One region of the Rhizobium sp. P28RR-XV genome, then DNA from elsewhere that is predicted to be linked to it. Evidence: predicted binding sites of a transcription regulator. Region 1 holds the regulator's gene; the other holds the start of a gene.

Region 1 (12,182 bases):
GATCGAGCATTCCGAGCGCCTGCCCTCGGAGCGGGTCTATATCGTCCGCATCGCGCCCATCGACGTGCCGGAGACCGATGCGCCGCAGGAAGCGTTTTTCCTGCTCTCCTTCCGCGATATATCCGAGCTGCGCCATATCGATCGCATGCGCTCCGATTTCGTCGCCAATGCCAGCCATGAATTGCGCACGCCGCTCGCGTCGCTGCGGGGCTTCATCGAGACGATCCAGGGGCCTGCCAAATCGGATCCGAAGGCTCAGCAGCGCTTCCTTGGAATCATGCTGGACCAGACGACGCGCATGAGCCGGCTGGTCGACGACCTGCTGTCGCTGTCCAGGCTGGAGCTGAAGTCGCATATCGCGCCGGATCAGAAGGTGGATCTGGTGCCGCTGCTCGGCCACGTGCGCGACTCGCTGCTTCCCCTTGCCGGAGATCTCGACGTCTCGATCAACCTGCATTTGCCGGCCGGCAAGGTCGAGGTATCGGGCGATCGCGACGAGCTGGTGCAAGTCTTCGAAAACCTGATCGAGAACGCCTGCAAATACGGTCAGGAAGGCAAGGCGGTCGATGTTTCGGTCCGGATCGACGCGGGCCAGGCCGTCGAGGTCGTCATCTCCGACAAGGGGCCGGGGATTCCCGCGGAACATGTGCCGCGTCTGACCGAGCGCTTCTATCGCGTAAACGTTGAGGACAGCCGCTCCAAGAAGGGCACTGGTCTCGGGCTTGCCATCGTCAAGCACATTCTCACCCGCCATCGCGCCAGATTGATCGTCAAGTCCGAAGTGGGGAAGGGAACCGACTTTACGGTCCGTTTCTGAAAGCTTCTGTGAATCCCCCATTTCCGGTCAGATTTATCTTAACAATATCAGGTAGATGAACTGTCATAATTGTTTCACTCGCCTGACATAAAAGGGCGGTGTTTTCGCCGGTAAGAATGGATCGCTGAAAAGGTGGATGTGGCGTCCGCCGCGGCGCTCTTCAAAGCTCATTAGGGGATTCATTATGAACGCTTTGAAATTATCCATTCTTGCGCTGGTTGCGTCGGCTCCTTTTTCAGGTGCTGCCGAGGCGCGCGATCAAATTCAGATCGCCGGCTCATCCACGGTATTTCCGTATGCCAAGATCGTCGCCGAGTCCTTTGGCGAGACCTTTACCAACTTCAAGACCCCCGTTGTGGAGTCCGGCGGCTCCGGAGCCGGCCTGAAGGAATTCTGTAAGGGTGTGGGAACGGATTCCATCGATATCGCCAATTCGTCGCGCCCGATCAAGGACGGTGAAGTCCAAGCCTGCAAGGCTGCCGGCGTCGCGGACATCCAGCAGATCAAGATCGGCTATGACGGCATCGTTTTCGCCTTCGACAAGAGCAATCCGGACATCAAGTTCGGGCCGGTCGATCTCTACGAGGCGCTGGCTGCCGAGGTGGTCGTCGATGGCAAGCTGGTTACCAACCCCTACAAGAAGTGGTCCGAGATCAATCCGTCGCTGCCGGATTTCGAAATATCAGCCTATATTCCGGGCGAGAAGCACGGCACGCGAGAAGTCTTCGAGGAAAAGGTGCTTGCAGCCGGTTGCAAGACCTCCGGCGCGGTTGATGTGATCAAGGCTGCGGTCAAGGCTGCCGACCAGCAGGCCGAAAAGTGCATTGCCGTGCGCAAGGACGGTGTTGCGGTCGATATCGACGGCGACTATCCCGAGACGCTGGCACGCATCAATGCCAACAAGCACGGTATCGGTGTTTTCGGCCTCTATTTCTTCCAGAATAATGCCGACAAGCTGAGGGTCGCCACCGTCAGCGGCATCGTGCCCTCGGGTCAGACGATTGCCGATGGCACCTATCCTGTGTCGCGTCCGCTGTTCTTCTACGTCAAGAAAGCCCATCTGGGTGTCATCCCCGGGCTCAAGGAATATGTCGATTTCTTCACGAGCGATCAGATGATCGGACCGGACAGCCCGCTGGCGGAGTATGGCCTCGTGCCGGCGCCGGATACCGAGCGCGACCGGATCCGCAAGGATTTCGCGGACGGGAAGATCATGTGAATGCGTAAGGACTGAGCGGCGGCGCGGCCCGATGGCTGCGCCGGCGTTCGCCGGGGAATGGGAATGAGTGTATCGCTACTGCTGCTGTGCCTGTCGGTCATCGGCGCCTTTGCTTTCATGCTGGGGCGGGTGAGAGCGGCTGCGCTGTCGGGCGGCAGATCTTCGTCCATGCATTCCCGGCTCGGCTATCACGGTGCCTATGCCGCCATCTGGGCGGTGCTTCCGGCGCTGGCGCTCGTTTGCGCCTGGCTCATCGTCAGTCCCATCGTCATCGATCGCCTGGTGACGAAATCCTTTCCGGAGGAGGTAAAGTCTCTGCCGCAGGCGGAGCTCAATCTCAGCTACGGCATGGTGCGCAGCATCGCCCGCGGCATGCGTCTACTGGAGAGCCAGGAGCTTGCCGAAGTCGCCGGCGGCACGGCCGACCTGCAATTGCTGCTGGCGCAGAAGGGGGTGCCGCTCGCGGTCCGCCCGACCGGCTACATGGTCGATGCTGCCAACAAATACAACGGCATGCGCGAAATCAGCCGGATGGTGATGTCCGCAGTCGCGATCCTTTTGTCGCTGCTTTGCGCGCTCTACGGCTTGCGCGTCATCGCTCCGCGTTTCCGCGCCCGCAACCGCGTCGAACAGGTGGTTCTCGGCGCGCTGATCGTCGCATCCTCCATTGCCGTGCTGACGACGGTCGGGATCGTCGTTTCGATGCTTTCGGAAGCGGCGCGTTTCTTCAGCATGGTGCCTGCCAGGGAGTTCTTTTTCGGAACGGTGTGGGATCCGCGCTTCGCCGGCGCCGGCTCGCTGACGTCGGGCACCTTCGGTCTGATCCCGCTGCTGGCGGGCACGATCTATATCGGCTTCGTCGCGATGCTCTTCGCCGTGCCCATCGGCCTGTTCGCCGCGATCTACATGGCCGAATATGCCTCGGCGCGCGTTCGGTCCATCGCCAAACCGATGCTGGAGGTTCTGGCCGGCATTCCGACGATCGTCTACGGTTTCTTCGCCCTCGTCACCGTCGGTCCCTTCCTCAGGGACATTTCGGCCGAGATCGATGGTCTGTTGACGGGACGTTACGGAAGCTTCATCGAGGCTCAGAGCGTGATGACGGCGGGCTTCGTCATGGGCGTCATGCTCATCCCTTACGTCTCCTCGCTGTCGGACGATATCATCATGGCCGTGCCGCGGTCGCTCCGAGACGGCTCGCTCGGTCTCGGCGCCACCCGCTCGGAAACGGTCAAGCGCGTTCTGCTGCCGGCAGCGCTTCCGGGCATCGTCGGCGCCCTGTTGATGACCGCCTCGCGCGCGATCGGTGAAACGATGATCGTGGTGCTGGCTGCCGGCGTTGCCGCGCGTATGCAGATCGATCCCTTCGAGCCCATGACCACCGTGACCGTGAAGATCGTCAATCAGCTGACCGGCGACCTGGAGTTCACTTCACCGCAGACGCTCGTTGCCTTTGCGCTCGGCATTACCCTGTTCTGCCTGACGCTGTGCCTCAATGTCTATGCTCTCTACATCGTCCGCCGCTACAGGGAGCAATACGAATGAGCGGCATCGTATCCTCCCCCGTGCCGAATATGCCGCGCGGGCTCACGCCGGGCGCTCCGGCACGGCGTGATATCGGCATCAAGCGGCGCTATGCCGCCGAGCGTCGCTTCCGCGCCTATGGCGTCACGGCCGTTATCTTCGGCCTCGTCTTCCTTGCCATCTTGGTGTCGACCGTGGTGCGCACCGGCTACACCGCCTTTGTTCAGACATCGATCACCCTGCCGATCGAATTCACCGAGAAGGTGATCGACCCCACGGCCAAGCGGACCACCGATCCGAAGGTGCTGATATCGGCCAATTATCCGGTTCTGGTGCGTGACGCGCTGGTCAAAGCCTTGGATATCGATCCCGCCAATCGTGCACTCGTCCGCGAGGCGACGGCGATGGTGTCTGAGGGTGCCAGGATCGCGTTGCGCGACAAGGTCGTCGCGAACCCCTCGATCGTAGGGATAACGCAGAACGTTACTTTTCTTGCCAGTGCCAATATCGATTCCGCCAACAAGGGGCAGATCGATCTGACCGTCGACGAGAAGGACCGTAAGGTGTCCGACCGGCAGGTCGCCTGGATGAAGCAGCTCAGCGAAAGCGGAGCCCTGTACAAGGCGTTCAATACCGGTCTCTTCGTGTCGGGCAATTCCAGCCGCCCGGAAGCCGCCGGTCTCGGCGTTGCGCTGATCGGCTCGCTCTATCTGATGCTGACCGTACTCGTGCTCGCTCTGCCGGTCGGCGTCGCCGCCTCGATCTATCTGGAGGAATTCGCGCCGAAGAACCGGCTGACGGATCTGATCGAAGTCAATATCAACAATCTCGCCGCCGTGCCTTCCATCGTCTACGGCTTGCTGGGCCTCTCGGTCTTCATCAACATGATGGGGCTGCCGCGCTCGGCCTCGCTCGTCGGCGGGCTGGTGCTGAGCCTGATGACGCTGCCGATGATCATTATCGCCACGCGTTCGGCGCTACGCGCCGTGCCGCCGTCGATCCGCAGCGCCGCGCTTGGCCTCGGCGCATCGCGCATGCAGGTGGTCTTCCATCATGTCCTGCCGCTCGCCATGCCAGGCATCCTGACGGGCACTATCCTCGGGCTTGCCCATGCGCTCGGGGAGACGGCGCCGCTGCTCTTGATCGGCATGGTCGCCTTCGTCGCCAATTATCCGACATCGCCTCTCGATCCTTCGACGGCGCTGCCGGTGCAGATCTACATGTGGGCGAGCGAGGCCGAGCGCGCCTTCGTCGAAAGAACGTCCGGCGCCATTATCGTCCTGCTCTTCTTCCTCGTCGCGATGAACATCGGCGCCATCCTGCTGCGTCGCCGCTTCGAGCGGCGCTGGTAGGGAGGGCCGGGGAATGAACATGATGAGCGAAGCCGCAAGCGAAAGAGCCTTGGCCAAGAAGATGACTACGATCCCTTATAAGATGATCGGCCAGGACGTTTCGGTCTTCTATGGGGACAAGCGCGCGCTCTTCGACGTCAACCTGAAGATCCGCGCCAATACGGTGACGGCGCTCATCGGCCCTTCCGGCTGCGGCAAGTCCACCTTCCTGCGCTGCCTCAATCGCATGAACGACACGATCGAGACGTGCCGGGTGACGGGCAAGATCACGCTCGACGATCAGGATGTCTACGACAACAGCATCGATGTCGTGGAATTGCGCGCGCGCGTCGGCATGGTCTTCCAGAAGCCCAACCCGTTTCCCAAGTCGATCTATGAAAACGTCGCCTACGGGCCGCGCATCCATGGCCTGCACCGTTCCAAGGCCGATCTCGACCATATCGTCGAGACCAGCCTGCAGAAGGCGGGCCTGTGGGGCGAGGTCAAGGACAGGCTCCACGATGCCGGCACGAGCCTTTCGGGCGGTCAGCAGCAGCGCCTGTGCATCGCACGCGCCGTTGCCGTCAGTCCGGAAGTCATCCTCATGGACGAGCCGTGCTCGGCGCTCGATCCGATCGCAACGGCAAAGGTCGAGGATCTCATTCACGAGCTGCGGGAAAACTTCACGATCGTCATCGTGACGCATTCCATGCAGCAGGCAGCCCGCGTTTCGCAGCGCACCGCAATGTTCCATCTCGGCCATCTGGTTGAGGAGAACGATACCGATAAAATGTTCACCAATCCCGACGATTACCGCACGCAGGATTACATCATGGGCCGTTTTGGTTGATGATATCAGGCGCTCGGACCCTTTCACACAGTTCACCTTGAGGATAGAAAAATGGTCTCCACTCACATTCTCTCTGCTTACGACGAAGACCTGAAGTTCCTGACGCGCCGCATTGCGGAAATGGGCGGCCTGGCCGAGCAGATGGTCAGCGACAGCGTCCGCGCACTGGTCCAAAGCGACACTGCTCTTGCGCAGAAGGTCATCTCCGACGACGTCATCCTCGATCATGCCGAGCGCGAAGTCGGCGACAAGGCCATCGTCACCATCGCCCGTCGCCAGCCTATGGCTGCCGACCTGCGCGAGATCATGGGCTCGATCCGCATCGCTTCCGATCTGGAGCGCGTCGGCGACCTCGGCAAGAACACCGCAAAGCGTGTCATCGCCGTTCAGGGCGGCGTTCCGCGCCGTCTCGCCCGCGGCATCGAGCATCTCTCCGAACTGGCGCTCAGCCAGCTGAAGGAAGTTCTGGACGTTTATGCCACCCGTTCGCCCGACAAGGCTGTGTCGATCCGCGAGCGCGACGAGGAAATCGACGCCATGTACACCTCGCTCTTCCGCGAGATGCTGACCTACATGATGGAAGATCCGCGCAACATCACCACCTGCACGCATCTTCTCTTCTGCGCCAAGAACATCGAGCGCATCGGCGACCATGCCACCAACATCGCCGAGACGATCTATTACATGGCGACCGGCGCCCAGCCAGAAGGCGAGCGCCCGAAGGATGATACCGCCAATACCGTCGGCGCGGTGACGGAATAATCTGGAAGCGAAAAGGGAGACCAAAGGCGCATGGTTCCGAGAGTTGCTGTTGTAGAAGACGAGGAAGCGCTAAGCGTTCTGCTGCGCTACAATCTCGAGGCCGAAGGCTTCGAGGTCGACACGATCCTCAGAGGCGATGAGGCCGAGCTGCGTCTCCAGGAGCGCATTCCCGATCTCCTGATCCTCGACTGGATGCTCCCCGGCGTGTCCGGCATCGAACTCTGCCGCCGGCTGCGTATGCGGCCGGAGACGGAGCGCCTGCCGATCATCATGCTGACGGCCCGAGGGGAGGAGAGCGAGCGCGTGCGCGGGCTTTCCACCGGCGCGGACGATTACGTCGTCAAGCCGTTCTCGACGCCGGAGCTGATGGCCCGTGTCAAGGCGATGCTGCGGCGTGCCCGTCCGGAGGTTCTCTCCACGGTGCTGCGTTGCGGGGATATCGAGCTGGACCGCGAAACCCATCGCGTTCATCGCAAAAGCCGCGAAGTGCGGTTGGGGCCGACGGAGTTCCGCCTGCTGGAATTCCTGATGTCCTCGCCGGGCCGCGTCTTCTCGCGCTCGCAGCTGCTGGACGGCGTATGGGGGCATGATATCTATGTCGACGAACGCACCGTCGACGTGCATGTCGGTCGCCTGCGCAAGGCGCTCAACTTCTCCAATATGCAGGATGTCATCCGTACCGTTCGCGGCGCGGGCTACTCCATGGAAGCCTGAGCGGCGATACCCGGTCAGGCATCGACATAGCGGCGGAAATAGAAAACGGGCCTCAATGGCCCGTTTCTTTTATCTCAGCTTTGGGGACATATCAGCCGCGCGGTTGAGCCGGCCGGCGCCGCTCATGCACCGGCTGGTAGGCCAGGCGCTGGTGGTAGCCGCAATAGGGCGATGCATCCGGGCTCTCGTTGCCGCAGAAGTGGAAATCGTCCTTCAGCGGGTCGCCGACGGGCCACTTGCAGGTGCGTTCCGTAAGCTCGGTCAGGCCGAGACGCCGGGAGATCGGAACGACGACGTTGGCAGCCGGACGATACCGGATCTCGTTGACGGCATCGATCTCGACCTCTTCCTTGAGCATGGTTGCGCCCTGCTGGCGGGTAACCGTGCGGGTTGCGACACGAGACGCGTAATTCGGCGCGCGCGGTGCCGCGCTGCTGCGCTTCGGCGTGCGTGCCGCAGCCGCCGTGCCGCCCGCCTTCGCTCGGCCAGGAAGGTTCAGGCGATGCACCTTGCCGATGACGGCATTACGGCTCACGCCGCCAAGCTGCGCCGCAATCTGGCTGGCGCTCAACCCTTCGGACCATAGCTTTTTCAGCTTCTCGACGCGTTCGTCTGTCCAATTCATGCCCTGTCTCCGCTGTCGCGTTTCCGATGGCAGAATCCCTCACCATTGCCTCGCATGGGATCGAGGCGCGAAACGCTCTAAAATTGTGGTGACTAGTTCCGCCGCATGCAGTCTAGCAATTGATTTTTAACCTAGTGTGAGGCTGACTCCGTGACAAGAGTCGCGGGAATCTTGAGGAATCGATTTCGAGGTTTTCCCCAACTTGCTGCCCCGGCGTGGCATTTCTGCAATAGGCAGTGCCGAACGCATCCCTTTTGGCCGACAGCGCTTTCTCGCACCTGCTAAACGCCAGTTTTGTTGACATCGCGGTGCAAAACATCAATAGTGGCCAGGCCGCCGCAAGGCGGCTTTTGATTTTTTCGGACCCGTTTCATCAAGTGGAAGCGATTGGTCCTTAGGGTTGTGATCGAGGAGATATGCCATGGCAGAGACCGCGCCGCTTTACGATACCTATCTGCGTGCTCCGCTGCGGTTCGAGCGAGGCGAGGGCGTCTGGCTGGTTACCGAAAACGGCGAGCGCTACCTCGATTTCGCAGCCGGCGTGGCAGTCAATTCGCTCGGTCATGCCCATCCTCATCTGGTCGCCGAGCTGAAGGCGCAGGCCGACAAGGTCTGGCACCTGTCCAACCTCTATGAAGTGCCCGGGCAGGAAAAGCTGTCGAAGCGGCTGACGGACGTTACCTTCGCCGACAAGGTCTTCTTCACCAATTCGGGTGCAGAGGCGCTGGAATGCGCCATCAAGACGGCGCGGCGCTATCAATTCGCCAAGGGGCATCCTGAAAAGTTCCACATCATCACCTTCGAAGGCGCCTTCCACGGGCGTACCATCGCGACGATCGCCGCCGGCGGCCAGGAGAAATACATCGAAGGCTTCGGCCCGAAGGCGCCGGGTTTCGATCAGGTGCCGTTCGGCGATCTCGATGCCGTTCGCGCCGCCATCACCGATGCGACGGCCGCGATCCTGATCGAGCCGGTGCAGGGCGAGGGCGGTATTCGTCCCGCGACCAACGAATTCCTGCGCGGCCTGCGCGAGATCTGCGACGAGCACGGCCTGCTGCTGGTTCTTGATGAAGTGCAATGCGGCGTCGGCCGCACGGGCAAGCTCTTCGCCCATGAATGGGCCGGGATCAAGCCTGACATCATGGCCGTTGCCAAGGGTATCGGTGGCGGCTTCCCGCTCGGTGCCTGTCTTGCGACGGCGGAAGCCGCCTCGGGCATGAAGGCGGGTACGCATGGCTCGACCTATGGCGGCAATCCGCTTGCCATGGCGGTCGGCAATGCCGTGCTCGATATCGTGCTCGCTGAAGGTTTCCTGCAGCATGTCCGCGATATCGCGCTGGTCTTCCGCCAGGGTCTCGCCTCGCTGAAGGACCGTTTTCCCGATATCATCGAGGATGTTCGCGGCGAAGGCCTGATGCTCGGCGTCAAGGCGGCCATTCCGCAGGCGGAGCTGCTGCAGGCGATCCGCGCCGAGCACCTGCTTGGCGTCCCGGCCGGCGACAACGTCATCCGTCTCCTGCCGCCGCTGGTCGTCACCGCCGACGAAGCACGCGAAGGTCTGGCTCGCCTTGAGCGCGCCGCCGAGCGCGCACGCGCAGCCCGCGTCAAGAAATCGGCTTGAGTTCAACGCCCGCAGCCGGGGCGATTACTGCGCCGCGCGTCGAGGCGACGCGCAAAGGATGCAGTAACATTTAGGGATCGCATAAGCTTTCCTTAAATCGGTGCCGATTTAAGGGCTTATGCGTGCCCCACGCGGGTTTTTTCTGGAGTACAGGTAAGGACATGGCTTCTCCGAAACACTTTCTCGACCTCTCTGCCGTTCCGGCTGCCGATTTGCGCGATATCATCGACGATGCGATCGTGCGAAAGCAGGCATTGAAGGCTGGCACGGCCGATAAGCCGCTGGACGGCAAGATGCTGGCGATGATCTTCGAGAAGCCGTCCACCCGAACCCGCGTTTCCTTCGATGTCGGTATGCGCCAGCTAGGTGGCGAGACGCTGTTCCTCTCCGGCACCGAAATGCAGCTCGGCCGCGCCGAGACGATCGGCGACACGGCGAAGGTGCTGTCGCGCTATGTCGATGCGATCATGATCCGCACGACCGATCACTCGCGCCTGCTGGAACTCGCCGAACATGCGACTGTACCGGTCATCAATGCGCTGACCGACGACACGCATCCGTGCCAGATCATGGCCGACATCATGACCTTCGAAGAGCATCGCGGCCCGATCAAGGGCAAGACGCTGGCCTGGACGGGCGACGGCAACAACGTGCTGCATTCGCTGATCGAAGGTGCCGCCCGTTTCGGCTATCGCATGAATATGGCGGTACCCCTTGGTTCCGAGCCGAAGGATCACTATCTGAACTGGGCCCGCAACCAGGGCGCCGAAATCATGCTCTCGCATGATGCCGACCGTGCGGTCGCCGGTGTCGATTGCGTGGTAACCGATACCTGGGTTTCCATGAATCAGGAACACCGGGCCCGCGGTCACAACGTCTTCCAGCCCTATCAGGTCAATAAGGCTTTGATGGCACAGGCCGGCAAAGACGCGTTGTTCATGCATTGCCTGCCCGCTCATCGCGGGGAGGAGGTGACGGACGAGGTGATCGATGGTCCGCAATCCGTTGTCTTCGATGAGGCGGAAAACCGCCTTCATGCGCAAAAGTCGATTCTTGCTTGGTGCCTGGGCGCAATCTGAGGATATGAAGCCGCGTCTCAAGGGCGCGGGCGCAGTAGGAGTAAAGCAATGGCTGAAAACGCCGCCTCGCTGGGTCAGTTTGATTTCGCCGGTGACGATCATGTCGTGCCCTTCCAGGTGGAAGGTCTTGACGTGCGCGGCCGCGCCGTGCAGCTTGGTCCGCTATTGGACACCATTCTCGCCCGGCACGACTATCCGATGCCGGTTGCGCGGCTGCTGGCCGAGGCCATCGTCCTGACCGTGCTGCTTGGCACCTCGCTGAAGTTCGAAGGCAAGTTCACCGTGCAGACGAAGAGCGACGGGCCGGTCGACCTCCTGGTCGCCGATTTCTCGACGCCGGAAAACGTTCGTGCCTATGCCCGCTTCGATGAGGAGGCATTGGCAAAGGCGGTGGCCGAAGGGCGTACCGAGCCCGAGCAGCTGCTGGGCAAGGGCGTGCTCGCCTTCACCATCGATCAGGGTCGCTTCAGCCAGCCCTATCAGGGCATCGTCGCGCTTGACGGCGCTTCGCTCGAGGAGATTGCCGGCACTTATTTCCGCCAGTCGGAACAGATTCCGACGCGGGTGCGCCTCGGTGCGGCCGAGCTCTTCGATCGCGATGGCGACGGTAAGCCGCGTCATCGTTGGCGGGCCGGCGGCCTGATTGCGCAGTTCCTGCCGGAGGCTCCGGAGCGCATGCGCCAGCCGGACCTGCATGGCGGCGACGGCGATACCGGCCTTCGCGCTCATGTCGAGGACGATGCCTGGGCGGAAGCACGCAGCCTGGTGGAAACCATCGATGCCGACGAGTTGACGGATCCGCAGGTCGGCACCGAGCGGCTTCTCTATCGCCTGTTCCACGAGCGCGGCGTGCGCGTCTACGAGCCGAAGGCGGTTTTCGATCGCTGTTCGTGCTCGCGCGACAAGCTGAAGGGCGTGTTGAAGGGCTTCACGGCCGAGGAGATCGAGGCGAGCCAGGACAATGGCGAAATCGCCGTGACCTGCGAATTCTGCTCGACCACCTACCGCTTCGAAGCGTCCGAGATTGAAGCGGCTTGATGCCACTCTGGAGCATTGCCAGGAAAAGTGCGCAGCGGTTTTCCGTCCGGAATGCGTAGCGAAACAAGAAGATAGGGTGTTTTCGCGATTCGAAGAAAAGCGGAAGGGCTTTAGTTCAGCGTGCGCAGCAGGTTCGGCGTATCCAGCGAGAAGGCGGGGATCTTGACATGGAAGAGCTCCCCGTCGTCCGTCTCCATCTGATAGTGGCCGAACATCATGCCTGACGGCGTGTCCAGCGGGCAGCCGGAAGAATATTCGTAGGTATCGCCGGGTTTCAGGTGCGGTTGTTCACCGACCACGCCGGGGCCGGTCACCTCATCCACGATGCCGTTCATATCGGTGATGTGCCAGTAGCGCGTCACCAGCTTGACGGCTGTTTTGGAATGGTTGGAAATGACGATGCGGTATCCCCAGACATAGCGATCGTCATCCGGATCGGATTGCTCCTCCAGATAGAACGGCTCCACTACTACCTCTATGTCGCGTGTCAGGGCGCGATACATGCCTGATACCTTGCCACTTCCTGAAACGTCGAGGGGCCTCTTCAAGCCTCATTGCCGCTTCTACATTTCCAAGTTCGCGGCATATTATCCGCTTTCCAC
Region 2 (12,182 bases), on a different contig from region 1:
TAACGATCGAAGCTGGCGAAACGCCGCTGCCGCGCCCGAATTTGAGCTGCGCACCGCGTACGGCCGAACCCAATATGTACATGGCGGCGACAAGATTGCCCCAGATCTCATAGACGCTCTTGCCGATCGGCGCGAGAATCCGCTCCGCCAGCGATGTCTTCTGTTTCGGCTCTCCGGCCTCAGCATCGGGATCTTCATCGAATGCCGTCAGCAATTCGTCGATATGCGGATTGGAGCCTTCGATCGTAACGCGGGCTTTATGTGCTTCCTGGCTTTCCTTGAGCCGGCGGATCAGCAGCGCACCCGCCGTGTCGACATCCGAAAGATCGGAAAGATCGATCACGACTTCGCCGCCGGAGCTGCGCTTCGACAGCTGCTCGATCTGCCGCAGCACGCCGTGCACATTGGCGCTCCGCCAATTACCCTCCAGCCGATAGCGATGACCCGCGCCTTCGGGCGCATCGTCGATCCTCGGTGCATCGGACTTTTGTTCGGCCGCTTTCAAATTTACGCGTCTTTCAAATCTGGCACAACATGCGCCGACTCAGAGAGCCCGCATGGTCGATGCTTAATACACCGACTAGGCAGGGAATTTCCATCTCGCGCCGGTGCCAACATATGTCACGGCTTTTTGATATCCAAATGAATTTGTTGCACCGCGTTAGGACACGCCGTGAGCGCCCCCGCCCATCGCCGGCTTCCCGGCCTGCAGCCCGTAGGCGAAAATGACCATGCCCAGGCCGAAAGCGGCGATGCCGGCCATGACATAATAGCTTTCGAGGCCCAGCCAGGCATAGAGATAGCCGGATGCCAGCGTCATCAGGCCGAGGAACATACCATTGTAGAAATAATAGGCGCCTTGAGCCGATGATTCCTGCGTTTCATGGACCGAGGCGACAATACGGCGCTGGATGCCGGTATGGACGCAGGCATAGGTGCAGGAATGAAAACACTGCAGCACGAAATAGCCCATGAAACCGAAATTCATCGGAAACAGAACCCAGCGCAGGATGCACATGGTCGAACCGAAGAAGATCAGCGTCCACGCGCTGAACCGCCGGCTCAGCTTTTTCGAGAGGAAGAAGACCATCACCTCCGCAGCCACACCGATGCTCCAGAGCACGGCGATCTCCGCGCCGGAAAAGCCCAGCTTGCGCCAATAGATCGACGCGAACGTATAGAGCATCGCATGGCTCGACTGCTGTATCGATACCCCGATCATGGTGACGAGCAACTGCGGGGAGCGCAAATTTCCGGTCGGCGGCTGCAGATTGATCGGCTGGTTGCGGCGGCGCGTCGGCCCGATGCGCGGAGCAAACAGGCCCATCAGCGTCGTCAGAACGAAACCTGCCACCATGACAGGCAATACAGTCGCTCCGCCCCACATGCCGATCAATTGACCGCCGAGAAGGGTCGACAGGATGAATGTGATCGATCCCCACACGCGCATGGAGCCGTAATCGAAGCCCCAGCGACGCACACCCGACATGGCGATCGACTCTACCACCGGCACATATGGCGCATAGGTTGCGCCCTGGATGCCATAGACCAGAAGCACCGGCCAGAAGTCGCTGGTCCAGTAGAGCGCGATCGCCGTCAGAAGCGACAGGGCGCCGGACCACAGCAGCACATCGGCACGCTCCGTCATATGATCCGCCAACACGGCGATGACCGGCGTTACCAGGACGCGTACGACCATGGGGATTGCGATCACGAGACCGATCTCGTGGTCGTTGAAATTCAACCCCGCCAGCCAGACGGGAAAGAACGGCAGCGCAATTCCGTTCACGAATAACGGAGCGCAATAGGACAAGGCGGTGCGCAGGCGGAAATAAGGAGGCGCACCCTCGCCCTGGAAGGATTTGATCGCGGGAATCATGACAGACCTGAAGGGGAACTTATTTGTCCCTATCATGCTATCGAGAATACGACCATGGCGAGAAACGGCCAACACCGTAACGTTTCGGATAAATCCTAGGCTTCGGCGGTTCCACGACGATCAATAATTATGACAGGCCATTATCAAGTCCGTGAAAAGACTTGGATCAGGCCGCCTGAGCACCGAGCGACTGCGGCATTTCCTCGACTGGCGAGCCGGCCGGCTGCGTCTCCAGAATGCTCCGCCAAGTGATGAGTTCGAACGTGCCATCCTCATGCTCGGCGATCGCCGTGCAGCTTTCCACCCAGTCGCCCGTATTGATATAGCGCACGCCGTCGAGATCCTCGATGACGGCATGGTGGATATGACCGCAGATCACACCATCGGCATTATTGCGCTTGGCTTCCTCGGCAACGACACGCTGGAATTCGCCGATGAAGTTGACGGCATGCTTCACCTGCAGCTTCGCCCAGGCCGAGAACGACCAGTAAGGCATGTTCAGCCGGCGGCGCACTGCAGCAAGACCGATGTTGATCAGGATCGCCATGTCATAGGCCCAGTCGCCGAGATAGGCGAGCAGGCGGGCATTGCGGACGACGACGTCGAATTCGTCGCCATGCAGGACGAGATACTTCTTGCCGTCGGCCGCTTCATGCATGGCGCGTTGCGCCACCTCGATACCGCCGAAATGCATGCCGGGGAAATCACGCAGGAATTCGTCGTGATTGCCGGGAATGTAGACGATCCGCGTGCCCTTGCGCGCCTTGCGCAGGAGCTTCTGCACAACGTCGTTACAATCCTGCGGCCAGTACCAATTGCGCTTGAGGCGCCAGCCGTCGACGATATCACCGACCAGGAAGATGGTATCGGCCTCGTGGTGACGGAGAAAGTCGAGCAGGTAGTCCGCCTTGGCGGCCTTCGAGCCCAGGTGCACGTCAGAAATGAACAGCGTTCGGAATCGCCGGGTGTCCATGTTTTCATTCACGAACTTCTCAGTCCGTGCCCTATCTACCTTCGCTATTCCAAAACCAGACTCGTGTTTCAGGAAGATGACAAACCCTGTGTCTGCCGGCTTTTCGGCCAGGTTCAACCGCGTCTGGCCGCGATTGCGAGGTCCGGACGGTCGCTTGTGAAACTGGCGACATCGAGGCGAAACATGGCTCGCGCCGCCTCGTCCGTGTGTGCGGCCCATCCATGCACCTTCACGCCGCCCCTGCGGAAGAACTCCATGATCTCCGCGTCCAGCGCATTGGCGCGAATTGCGATCTCCCGCAGCCCCGAGCTGCGCAGAGCCGCCATAATCCCATTCCAGCCGAATTGCGCGGCAGCCTGGGGCGAACAGAGGAAGATGAAGCCGAGCAGTTCGCCGACATTCAGGCCACGTTCGTCGAGCGCGGCGCCGAAGGCCTCCAGGCGCGGCAAAGCGAAGCTCGTCACCATCGTGCGCGTCAGCATGCCCGTCGCCAGCAGCTCATCGGCAATGCGGCCCTCCATGCCCTCATATGGCGAGCCATCCGCCTTGGTCTTGATCTCCAGGCGGAGATCGACGGCGGACGGTCCAAAGATATCGATGGTTTCCATCAATGTCGGAATGGTTTCACCGCCGCTGCCGATCACGATATGGCGCATCAACTCGTCATGGCTGAAATCGGCGATCGCACCGCTGCCGTCCGTCATGCGGTCGATCAGCGCGTCGTGGTGAACGACGAGCTTGCCGTCCCGGGTCTGGTGGCCGTCGAATTCGACGAGGTCGACGTCGAGCTTGGCCGTCTCCGAAAAGGCAAGCCTGGTGTTCTCGGGCCACAGATGGGCACCACCGCGATGGCAAGCAATCAAAGTCATGAGGAAATCTCCGCTTGCGACCGTCATAGGTCGTCGCAATGAACTCCTGATGACGCGGCTGCGGCGGGGCGACCTGCGGCAATGCAACCGGGAACGAGCACTTTGCCACGACAAAAACGCGCGGCGGCATCAATTGCATACTGTGAAGGCGAAGCGATTGATGTATGGAGGGGTCTCTAGCGCAGGCAGGAATGGAGACGCGAGTTGGATACGAATGACACTTCGAAAGCAGCCAAGAACATGGCGAGCGGCAATTTCGACGATCAGGCTCTTTATTTCCATCGCTATCCCCGCCCCGGCAAGCTGGAAATTCAAGCCACAAAGCCGCTGGGCAATCAGCGCGATCTGGCACTTGCCTATTCCCCTGGCGTCGCCGCCCCCTGCATTGCCATCCGCGACAATCCCGAGACGGCCGCCGACTATACGTCCCGCGCCAATCTCGTTGCCGTGATTTCGAACGGCTCCGCCGTGCTGGGCCTCGGCAATATCGGTCCGCTCGCCTCCAAGCCGGTCATGGAAGGCAAGGCCGTTCTCTTCAAGAAGTTTGCCGGCATCGATGTCTTCGATATCGAAATCGCAGCCCCGACCGTCGATGAGATGGTCAACACGATTTCGGCGCTCGAGCCGACCTTCGGCGGCATCAATCTTGAGGACATCAAGGCGCCGGAATGCTTCGATGTCGAGCGCCGCTTGCGCGAGAAGATGGAAATCCCGGTCTTCCACGACGATCAGCACGGCACAGCCATCATCGTTGCCGCCGCTATCCTCAACGGGCTGGAGCTGGCCGGCAAGAAGATAGAGGACGTCAAGATCGTCGCCTCCGGCGCCGGTGCCGCGGCCCTCGCATGCCTCAACCTGCTGGTGATACTCGGCGCCAGGCGCGAGAACATCTGGGTCCACGATATCGAAGGCCTGGTCTATAAGGACCGCAACGTTCTGATGGATGAGTGGAAATCGGTCTATGCGCAGGACAGCGACAAGCGCGTGCTTGCCGAATCCATTCCCGGCGCCGATGTCTTCCTCGGCCTGTCCGCCGCCGGCGTGCTGAAGCCTGAACTTCTCGAACAGATGGCGGAAAAGCCGCTGATCATGGCGCTCGCCAACCCGACGCCGGAAATCATGCCTGATCTCGCCCGCGCCGCCCGCCCGGACGCCATGATCTGCACCGGCCGTTCGGATTTCCCGAACCAGGTCAATAACGTCCTCTGCTTCCCCTATATCTTCCGCGGCGCACTCGATTGCGGCGCCAAGACGATCAACGAAGAGATGAAGATGGCCGCCGTGCGCGCCATCGCCGCACTCGCCCGCGAAGAGCCTTCCGATGTCGCCGCCCGCGCCTATACCGGAGAAACGCTGGTCTTCGGGCCGAACTACCTGATCCCCTCGCCCTTCGATCCTCGCCTTATCCTGCGCATTGCGCCGGCCGTCGCAAAAGCCGCCGCCGACAGTGGCGTGGCACTGCGTCCGATCACCGATTTCGACGCCTATATGGACCAACTCAACCGTTTCGTCTTCCGCTCAGGCTTCATCATGAAGCCGATCTTCGCGGCCGCGAAGATCGCGGAACGCAAGCGCGTCGTCTTCTCCGAAGGCGAAGACGAGCGCGTGCTGCGCGCCGCCCAGGTCCTGCTCGAGGAAGGCACCGCCGTCCCGATCCTCATCGGCCGTCCGTCGGTCATCGAAACCCGCCTGAAGCGCTACGGTCTGAAGATCCGCCCGCATACCGATTTCGCCGTCATCAATCCGGAAGACGATCCGCGCTTCCGCGAATATGTCGACCTCTATTTCTCGCTTGTCGGCCGCGCCGGCGTCATCCCCGAGGCTGCGCGCACGATCGTCCGCACCAACGCGACCGTGATCGGAGCGCTTGCGCTGAAGCGCGGCGAAGCCGATGCGCTGATCTGCGGCCTGGAAGGCCGTTATGAGCGCCATCTGCGCATCGTCCGGCAGATCATCGGCAAGCGGCCGGATGTTCGGGATTTTTCGGCACTGAGCCTGCTCATCTCGCAGCGCGGCGCCACCTTCTACACCGATACCTATGTGACGTTTAATCCGACCGCCGAGGAAATTGCTGAATCGGCCGTTCTGGCGGCGGAAGAAATCAAGCGCTTCGGCATCGAGCCGCGTGCCGCTCTGGTTTCGCATTCCAACTTCGGCTCGCGGGAATCGGAAAGCGCCACCAAGATGCGCGACGCGCTGGCGCTCGTTCGTGCCGCCGCACCGGAACTGGAAGTCGATGGCGAAATGCATGGCGACAGCGCCATCTCCGAAAGCCTGCGCCGCCACGTCATGCCGGACAGCGCACTTTCCGGCGAGGCCAACCTGCTCGTCTTCCCGAACCTCGATGCCGCCAACATCACGCTCGGCGTGGTCAAGACCATGACCGACGGCCTGCATGTCGGCCCGATCCTGCTCGGCACGGCGCTGCCGGCTCACATTCTCTCGCCGTCGGTCACTTCCCGCGGCGTGGTCAATATGGCGGCTCTGGCTGTGGTCGAGGCATCGCAGCTCGTCTAACACCAGATGCCCCAGGCAAAATTCTCGCAGCCGTCATCAGACGGCTGCGAGCTTCAATTTCGTAAAAATACTCTCGAAATCCATGCGTTTTCATGGATACGTTGTTAAGCTACAACGTGTAATCTGGAGCGACTTCCAACCGCTTTCGAGAGCAGAACCGTGAACCGCGGCACAAACCTTTTTTCCATCGCCCTGCTGTCCCTGCTGACGGCCACGCCGAGCGTCGCTCAGGTGAATTTCTGCGACGAATTGCGCGGCCGCTATGTAGACATCGACGAAGTGATTGGCGCGAGCCAGGAAACACGCCAGCTCTCGCGCGCCATCGTGCAGCAGAACCTGCTGATCCGCCGGACGATGAGCGATCTGCGCAGACAGGGCTGCGTGGAGGATGAGAACATGCCGTTCGGCGGGGAGGACAATCAAGGCACCTGCGACGACAAGCGAATGTCTTTGGATCAGATGCGGGATGATCTCGCCACGCTGATGGATCAGCGCGAGGAAAGCGTCGGCCGCGTCGATGCCGTCACCATGCAGCGGCGGCAATTGCTGGATGCGATGCAGCGGAACGGCTGCAGCCTGCCGGCTTCGGCAACGCCGGATATCGTCATCGACACCCATACGAAGCTGGATGCCTATGCGCCGCAGGAGCAGTCCCTGGCCAAGCCGGAAAGCTCTGTCACCGTCATCGAAACGCCGAGGCTCCAGAAGAACTCCAGCCTGGAGCAGAAGCAGGCGCCGGCAGCGAAAGCGCCGGTGGTGACACAAGCCGCGCCGCAGCAATTCCCGCCCGACCGTCCCTACGATCCGTCCGCAAAAAAGGTCCGTCAGGTCGGGCCGCAATTCCTTGCGACCGACCAGGGCAGCATAGACCTCAAGCATCCGAAGGCAGCCGGCCCCCAGCCGGCCCAATAAGCAGCCGGGTGTCTTGCGTGGCCCCCCGACCGCTCCAGCCTTTTATCGCAAGCTGATTTCACGCTGACGCAGAAGCGATATGATGGCGTCATCGCCCGTTTCCGCCGCAAGATCGCGATAGGATTGCCCGGAAGCATCCTTTACCGCTCGATCCGCGCCCCGCTCCAGCAGCAGACGCACCGCGTCGGCACGCCCGTTGAAGATGGCAAAGCCGAGGGGCGTCATCCAATCACGGTCGGAAGGCTGTCCGCGCGGGCGAAAAGCGCCGAAGCGGAGGTTTAGCTGCTCGGGATGGCCGTCAAGAAGATCGGCCAATTGATCGGTAAGCCCGAAAGTTGCCGCAGCAAAGATATCCGAGGGATAGGTCTTCAGAAATTCGACCATGTCGGTCATGTCATTATATTCCGCCCAGCCGATCGGCGGCGCGTAAAAATGGGGATCGCGAATGGCGGTATCGGCCCCATGCTCGATCAGCAGCTTCGCCATGTCGATATGACCGTGAAGGGCTGCCTCATGCAGCGGCGTGCGGCTGGTCATGGCGTTGACGTCGAAATCTAGCGCCAACATGAGACGAACGGCCCGCAGATCATTTTCGCCAGCAGCCTCGTGCAGCATGGCAGGATGAGCCAGGCGCATCGCTTCAGGAATATCGAGCTCGCTCGCAATTCTCTTTATATGCTCGACGACTATCGCCGGATCGACTGCCTCATTCCGGGCTCCCTGCTGAATCTGGATATACACCCAATCCTCGCGTTTCAGACGAACCGCCACAGCTCCCTGCTGAACGAGATACAATGTGAGATCCTTGTCATTACCTAGCCGTGCCCATTCGTAAGGCGTTCGCCCATTGACCGGCTTAACGACATCCGCCCCGTGCTCCACCAGCAGGCGCACCCGCTCGCCCATGCGATGCTCCAGCGCCCATGCGAGCTGATAATCGAAAACGGTCTGCGAGTTCGCAACGAATTTACCGTCCTCGCGCACCAGCCAATTGTTGATATCCGTGGCAGACAAACCATATTCCAGCAGCAGTTTCAGGCAGGTATTGTCCGGCTCGAACATGCGGTTATAGAGCGCCTGGCTATCATTGGCCTCGGCACCTGCTTCCAGCAGCAGCCGCGCGAATGCCTCGCATTTCGAATGCGGTGGCTGACGATCCTTTCCCGCCTCGCCCTCGCCAAAGACGCCGGTCAGGACGGTGAAGCGATATTGGCCGGCATCGAGGAAAAACGCGTTGACATCAGCGCCGCGCCTGACGAGTTCGCGGGCGGCCGGCAGGCTGGAGCGGCCGGGCACGCGAGCATAGGCAGCATACATCAGCGGCGTTAGATCATGCGGCCCGCCCTTGCGATCAAGAAGCTGTGGCTGACGATCGAGCCAGCGACCTACGCCGTCAGCATCACCGAGCGCGGCAGCGACATGGATGCTTTCTCCGGCAATCTCCGGATTGTCTTCAAGCAACCGCAGCGCCTCATCGAACCGCGCGGGATCGGCGGGAATATTGGCAAAGTAGGAAACCGTCGCGAGCGACAGGAAACGGTTGGCGAGCTGGTCAGGCGGAACGCGCCTGCGATCGCCGTCCAGATGCGCCTTGAGCTTCGTCCAGCTGGAGAAACCAAATTCACGGGCAAGAACAAGCTGAATGTCCTGCAATCCCACACCGGCAATGTCGGCAAAATAGGGCGTAACGCGGCTGCACGCCAAGGCATCGCCGGCTTGGACCGCCTTGAGGAAAGACTTGGCCTGTTTTTTCAGGGAATCGAGGGTGGCGTTGCTCGCCAAAGAGCGCGTGGTCACGATAGACCTCCTTCCATTTACGTCCGGTATCCGCGCCCACAGACTGAAAAGAGGTGTGGCAGTCTCATTCTACATGCATCAGGTGGGCCTTGCCCTTCCCGCGGATCGGATGCGCCCTGCGAACGCGTCCAGATCTATAGCGCCGGTTGCAATCTGTCCAGAGTGGTCAAACGGGCTCGTACCGCACATAGGCGAACGCATCACCATCCGGTGACCAGTTCGGCACATTGATGCTTCCCTGCCCGCCGAAAAGCTCGAACAGCGCCGTGATATTGCCACCATCCATATCCATCAGCCGCATCCGCACATTGAGATCGCGCGGGTGATCGAAGACATCGGGATCGTAGGAGATCAGGACGACCTTATCGTTCTTTGGCGATGGATGGGCGAACCAGTTGCCGTAATTGTCGTGGGTCACCTGCTGAAGGCCGGTGCCATCGGGATGGATGCGCCAGATCTGCATCAGGCCGGTGCGGCTCGAATTGAAATAGATCCATTGCCCGTCGGCCGAGAAATCCGGCCCATCATTGCGGCCCTCGCCATGCGTCAGCCGCGTCTCCTCGCCGCCATCGATCGAGATCGTATAGATATCGAATACATTGTCGCGGATGCCGCAATAGGAGAAGCGCCGCCCGTCGGGCGACCAACCGTGCCAATAGGACGGCAGATTGGTCGTAACCTGCCTCGGCGTGCCGCCCTCTGCAGGCAGAACATAGATGCAGGCCTTGCCATGCTCGGTCTTGTCGGAAATGGCAATCAGCGAACCGTCAGGCGAAATCCCGTGGTCGTTGTTGCATCGCGTCGCAAAGCCGGTGTCGACGCGCGCAACGCCACCGCTGCCGTCCAGAGGCAGCCGATAGAGCAGGCCGTCGCCATTCAGCAGCAGATAGCGTCCGTCAGGCGAATAGTTCGGCGCCTCGACGAGCTCATCTGTTTGCCAGACCACCCGGTTGTCGCCGGTGCGGATGTTGTAGATCTCGACCGAGCTGCGCATTCGTCCTCTTCCTGTGCCGGGGTGCGATCAGCGATCGCGGAACCGGTTGGTAATCGGATAGCGGCGGTCGCGACCGAAATTCTTCTTGGTGATCTTCACGCCCGGCGCCGACTGCCGGCGCTTGTACTCCGCGAGATAGAGCAGGTGTTCGACCCGATGCACGGTCGCGACATCATGGCCGCGCGCCACGATCTCTTCGACCGACATTTCCTTTTCCACCAGGCATTCGAGGATATCGTCAAGCGCCGGATAGGGCGGAAGCGAATCCTGGTCCGTCTGGTTTGGCCTCAGCTCGGCGGAAGGCGCCTTGTCGATGATATTGTAAGGGATCACCTCGCCCGAGGGACCGAGCGCGCCCGGCGGCACATGCAGATTGCGCCAGCGCGACAGCGCATAGACCTGCATCTTGTAGAGATCCTTGATCGGGTTGAAGCCACCGTTCATGTCGCCATAGAGCGTGGCGTAACCAACCGACATCTCCGACTTGTTGCCCGTCGTCACCACCATCGAGCCGAACTTGTTGGAGATCGCCATCAGAATGGTGCCGCGGGCGCGGCTCTGCAGGTTTTCCTCGGTGATGCCGCTTTCGGTGCCTTCGAAGAGATCGGACAAGGCAGAGGTGAAGCCCGTCACCGGATCTTCGATCGGCACGATATCGTAGCGGCATCCGAGCGCCTTGGCGCAATCGGCCGCGTCCTTCAACGAATCCTGCGACGTATAGCGATAGGGCAGCATGACCGTGCGCACACGCTCTTCGCCCAGGGCATCGACGGCAATCGCGGCACAGATCGCCGAGTCGATGCCGCCGGAGAGGCCGAGCACGACCGACTTGAAGCCGTTCTTGTTGACATAGTCGCGGAAGCCCAGCAGGCAGGCGCGGTAATCGGCCTCCTCGCCTTCCGGAATATGCGCCTTCGGACCTTCGGCGCAATGCCAGCCGTCGCCATTCTTCTTCCAGGTCGTCACCGCCAGCGCGGTTTCGAACTGGCTCATCTGGAAGGCCAGCGTCCTGTCGGCATTGAAGCCGAAGCTGGCGCCATCGAAAACCAGCTCGTCCTGACCGCCAAGCTGGGCTGCATAGATCATCGGCAGGCCGGTCTCGATGACCTGCTTCAGCACTACCTGATGGCGAACATCGACTTTGCCGCGATAATAGGGCGAACCGTTCGGCGACAGGAGGATTTCCGCACCGCTTTCGGCCAGCGTCTCGCAGACGCCGAGCTCGCCCCAGATATCCTCGCAAATCGGGATGCCCAGCCGCACGCCGCGGAAATTGACCGGGCCGGGCATCGCGCCCTGGTCAAAGACGCGCTTTTCATCGAACTCGCCATAGTTCGGCAGGTCCACCTTGTCACGGACCGCAATCACCTTGCCGCCATCAAGCACGGCAATCGAATTATAGCGGCCGGTCTCGTTCTGCCGGGGAAAACCGATGATCACGCCGGGGCCGCCATCGGCGGTATCGGCTGCCAGGCTCTCCACCGCTTTCCAGCAGGCGCGAATGAAGGCCGGCTTCAGCACGAGATCTTCCGGCGGATAGCCGGAAATGAACAGTTCCGTCAGTAGGACGATCTGCGCGCCTTCACGCGCCGCCTCGGCGCGCGCTTCACGCGCCTTGGCGAGATTGCCTGAGACGTCACCGACCGTCGGATTGAGCTGCGCGACGGCGATGCGGATGGTGTGGGTGATCGGGCTTTGCTCTGTCATGCCATACATTTAGCGATGGCATCTTCCTTCCGCAACCGACTTCCGCCACCCGCACGCATCAAAGATCGCACGACGCGCATAGGCAGTGTTTCTACACGGAAAAATACTAAGCCTGCCTTGCGGTTCATCCGTCGTTCATGACAGAAACATGACAATTATACGAATACTTTGTAGCATTTGGAGACGGCATTGGTCGCACTGGTCATCGAGTCCGCGCTCGCGGGCAGGCTTGCCCTTTTCCAGAAGATCGGCGCAGCGAGACAGAAGTCGGCTGCTCTTCGCCTGCTTCTGAGCCTCCTGCTGACCTCACTTTTCTCCTTGTCCATCGTCGTGACGGTCGAATGGATCGCACGCGGCGAGCTTGCTCCGGTCTGGCCCTATCTCATGTCGCCGTCCCGCCCTGGCCTCGCCACGATCGGCGTCGTCATGCTGGCGATGCTGATCATCGATGCTCTTGTCGGGCGTGCACATTCGTCGGTTTTGGTCGTCGCGCCGCTGCTGCTCGTTCCCGCCTTCATCTCCAGCCAGAAACAG

Evidence for each region. The regulator PhoB, encoded in region 1, activates phosphate uptake and scavenging genes when phosphate is short. The targets are predictions, from matches to a motif close to TGTCATNNANCTGTCAT.
Region 2: HGP12_RS01360 (UDP-2,3-diacylglucosamine diphosphatase) is a predicted target of PhoB. The motif match lies at 2,918-2,934, and genes of this name have one in related genera.

The regions. Positions count from the first base shown of each region.
Region 1 covers NZ_JABAIG010000011.1:4,338-16,519, reverse strand. Annotated here, with positions in the region: gene phoR (phosphate regulon sensor histidine kinase PhoR) at 1-817, shown strand, start outside; gene HGP12_RS22950 (substrate-binding domain-containing protein) at 1,002-2,036, shown strand; gene pstC (phosphate ABC transporter permease subunit PstC) at 2,100-3,581, shown strand; gene pstA (phosphate ABC transporter permease PstA) at 3,578-4,912, shown strand; gene pstB (phosphate ABC transporter ATP-binding protein PstB) at 4,926-5,741, shown strand; gene phoU (phosphate signaling complex protein PhoU) at 5,793-6,503, shown strand; gene phoB (phosphate regulon transcriptional regulator PhoB) at 6,534-7,217, shown strand; gene HGP12_RS22920 (GcrA family cell cycle regulator) at 7,309-7,842, opposite strand; gene HGP12_RS22915 (aspartate aminotransferase family protein) at 8,264-9,463, shown strand; gene argF (ornithine carbamoyltransferase) at 9,625-10,542, shown strand; gene HGP12_RS22905 (Hsp33 family molecular chaperone) at 10,591-11,580, shown strand; gene apaG (Co2+/Mg2+ efflux protein ApaG) at 11,691-12,083, opposite strand.
Region 2 covers NZ_JABAIG010000001.1:271,703-283,884, reverse strand. Annotated here, with positions in the region: gene HGP12_RS01370 (ABC transporter permease) at 1-505, opposite strand, end outside; gene HGP12_RS01365 (MFS transporter) at 662-1,879, opposite strand; gene HGP12_RS01360 (UDP-2,3-diacylglucosamine diphosphatase) at 2,046-2,852, opposite strand; gene HGP12_RS01355 (glycerophosphodiester phosphodiesterase) at 2,966-3,721, opposite strand; gene HGP12_RS01350 (NADP-dependent malic enzyme) at 3,962-6,238, shown strand; gene HGP12_RS01345 (hypothetical protein) at 6,398-7,150, shown strand; gene HGP12_RS01340 (ankyrin repeat domain-containing protein) at 7,193-8,947, opposite strand; gene HGP12_RS01335 (TolB family protein) at 9,114-9,941, opposite strand; gene HGP12_RS01330 (NAD+ synthase) at 9,969-11,648, opposite strand; gene HGP12_RS01325 (LTA synthase family protein) at 11,838-12,182, shown strand, end outside.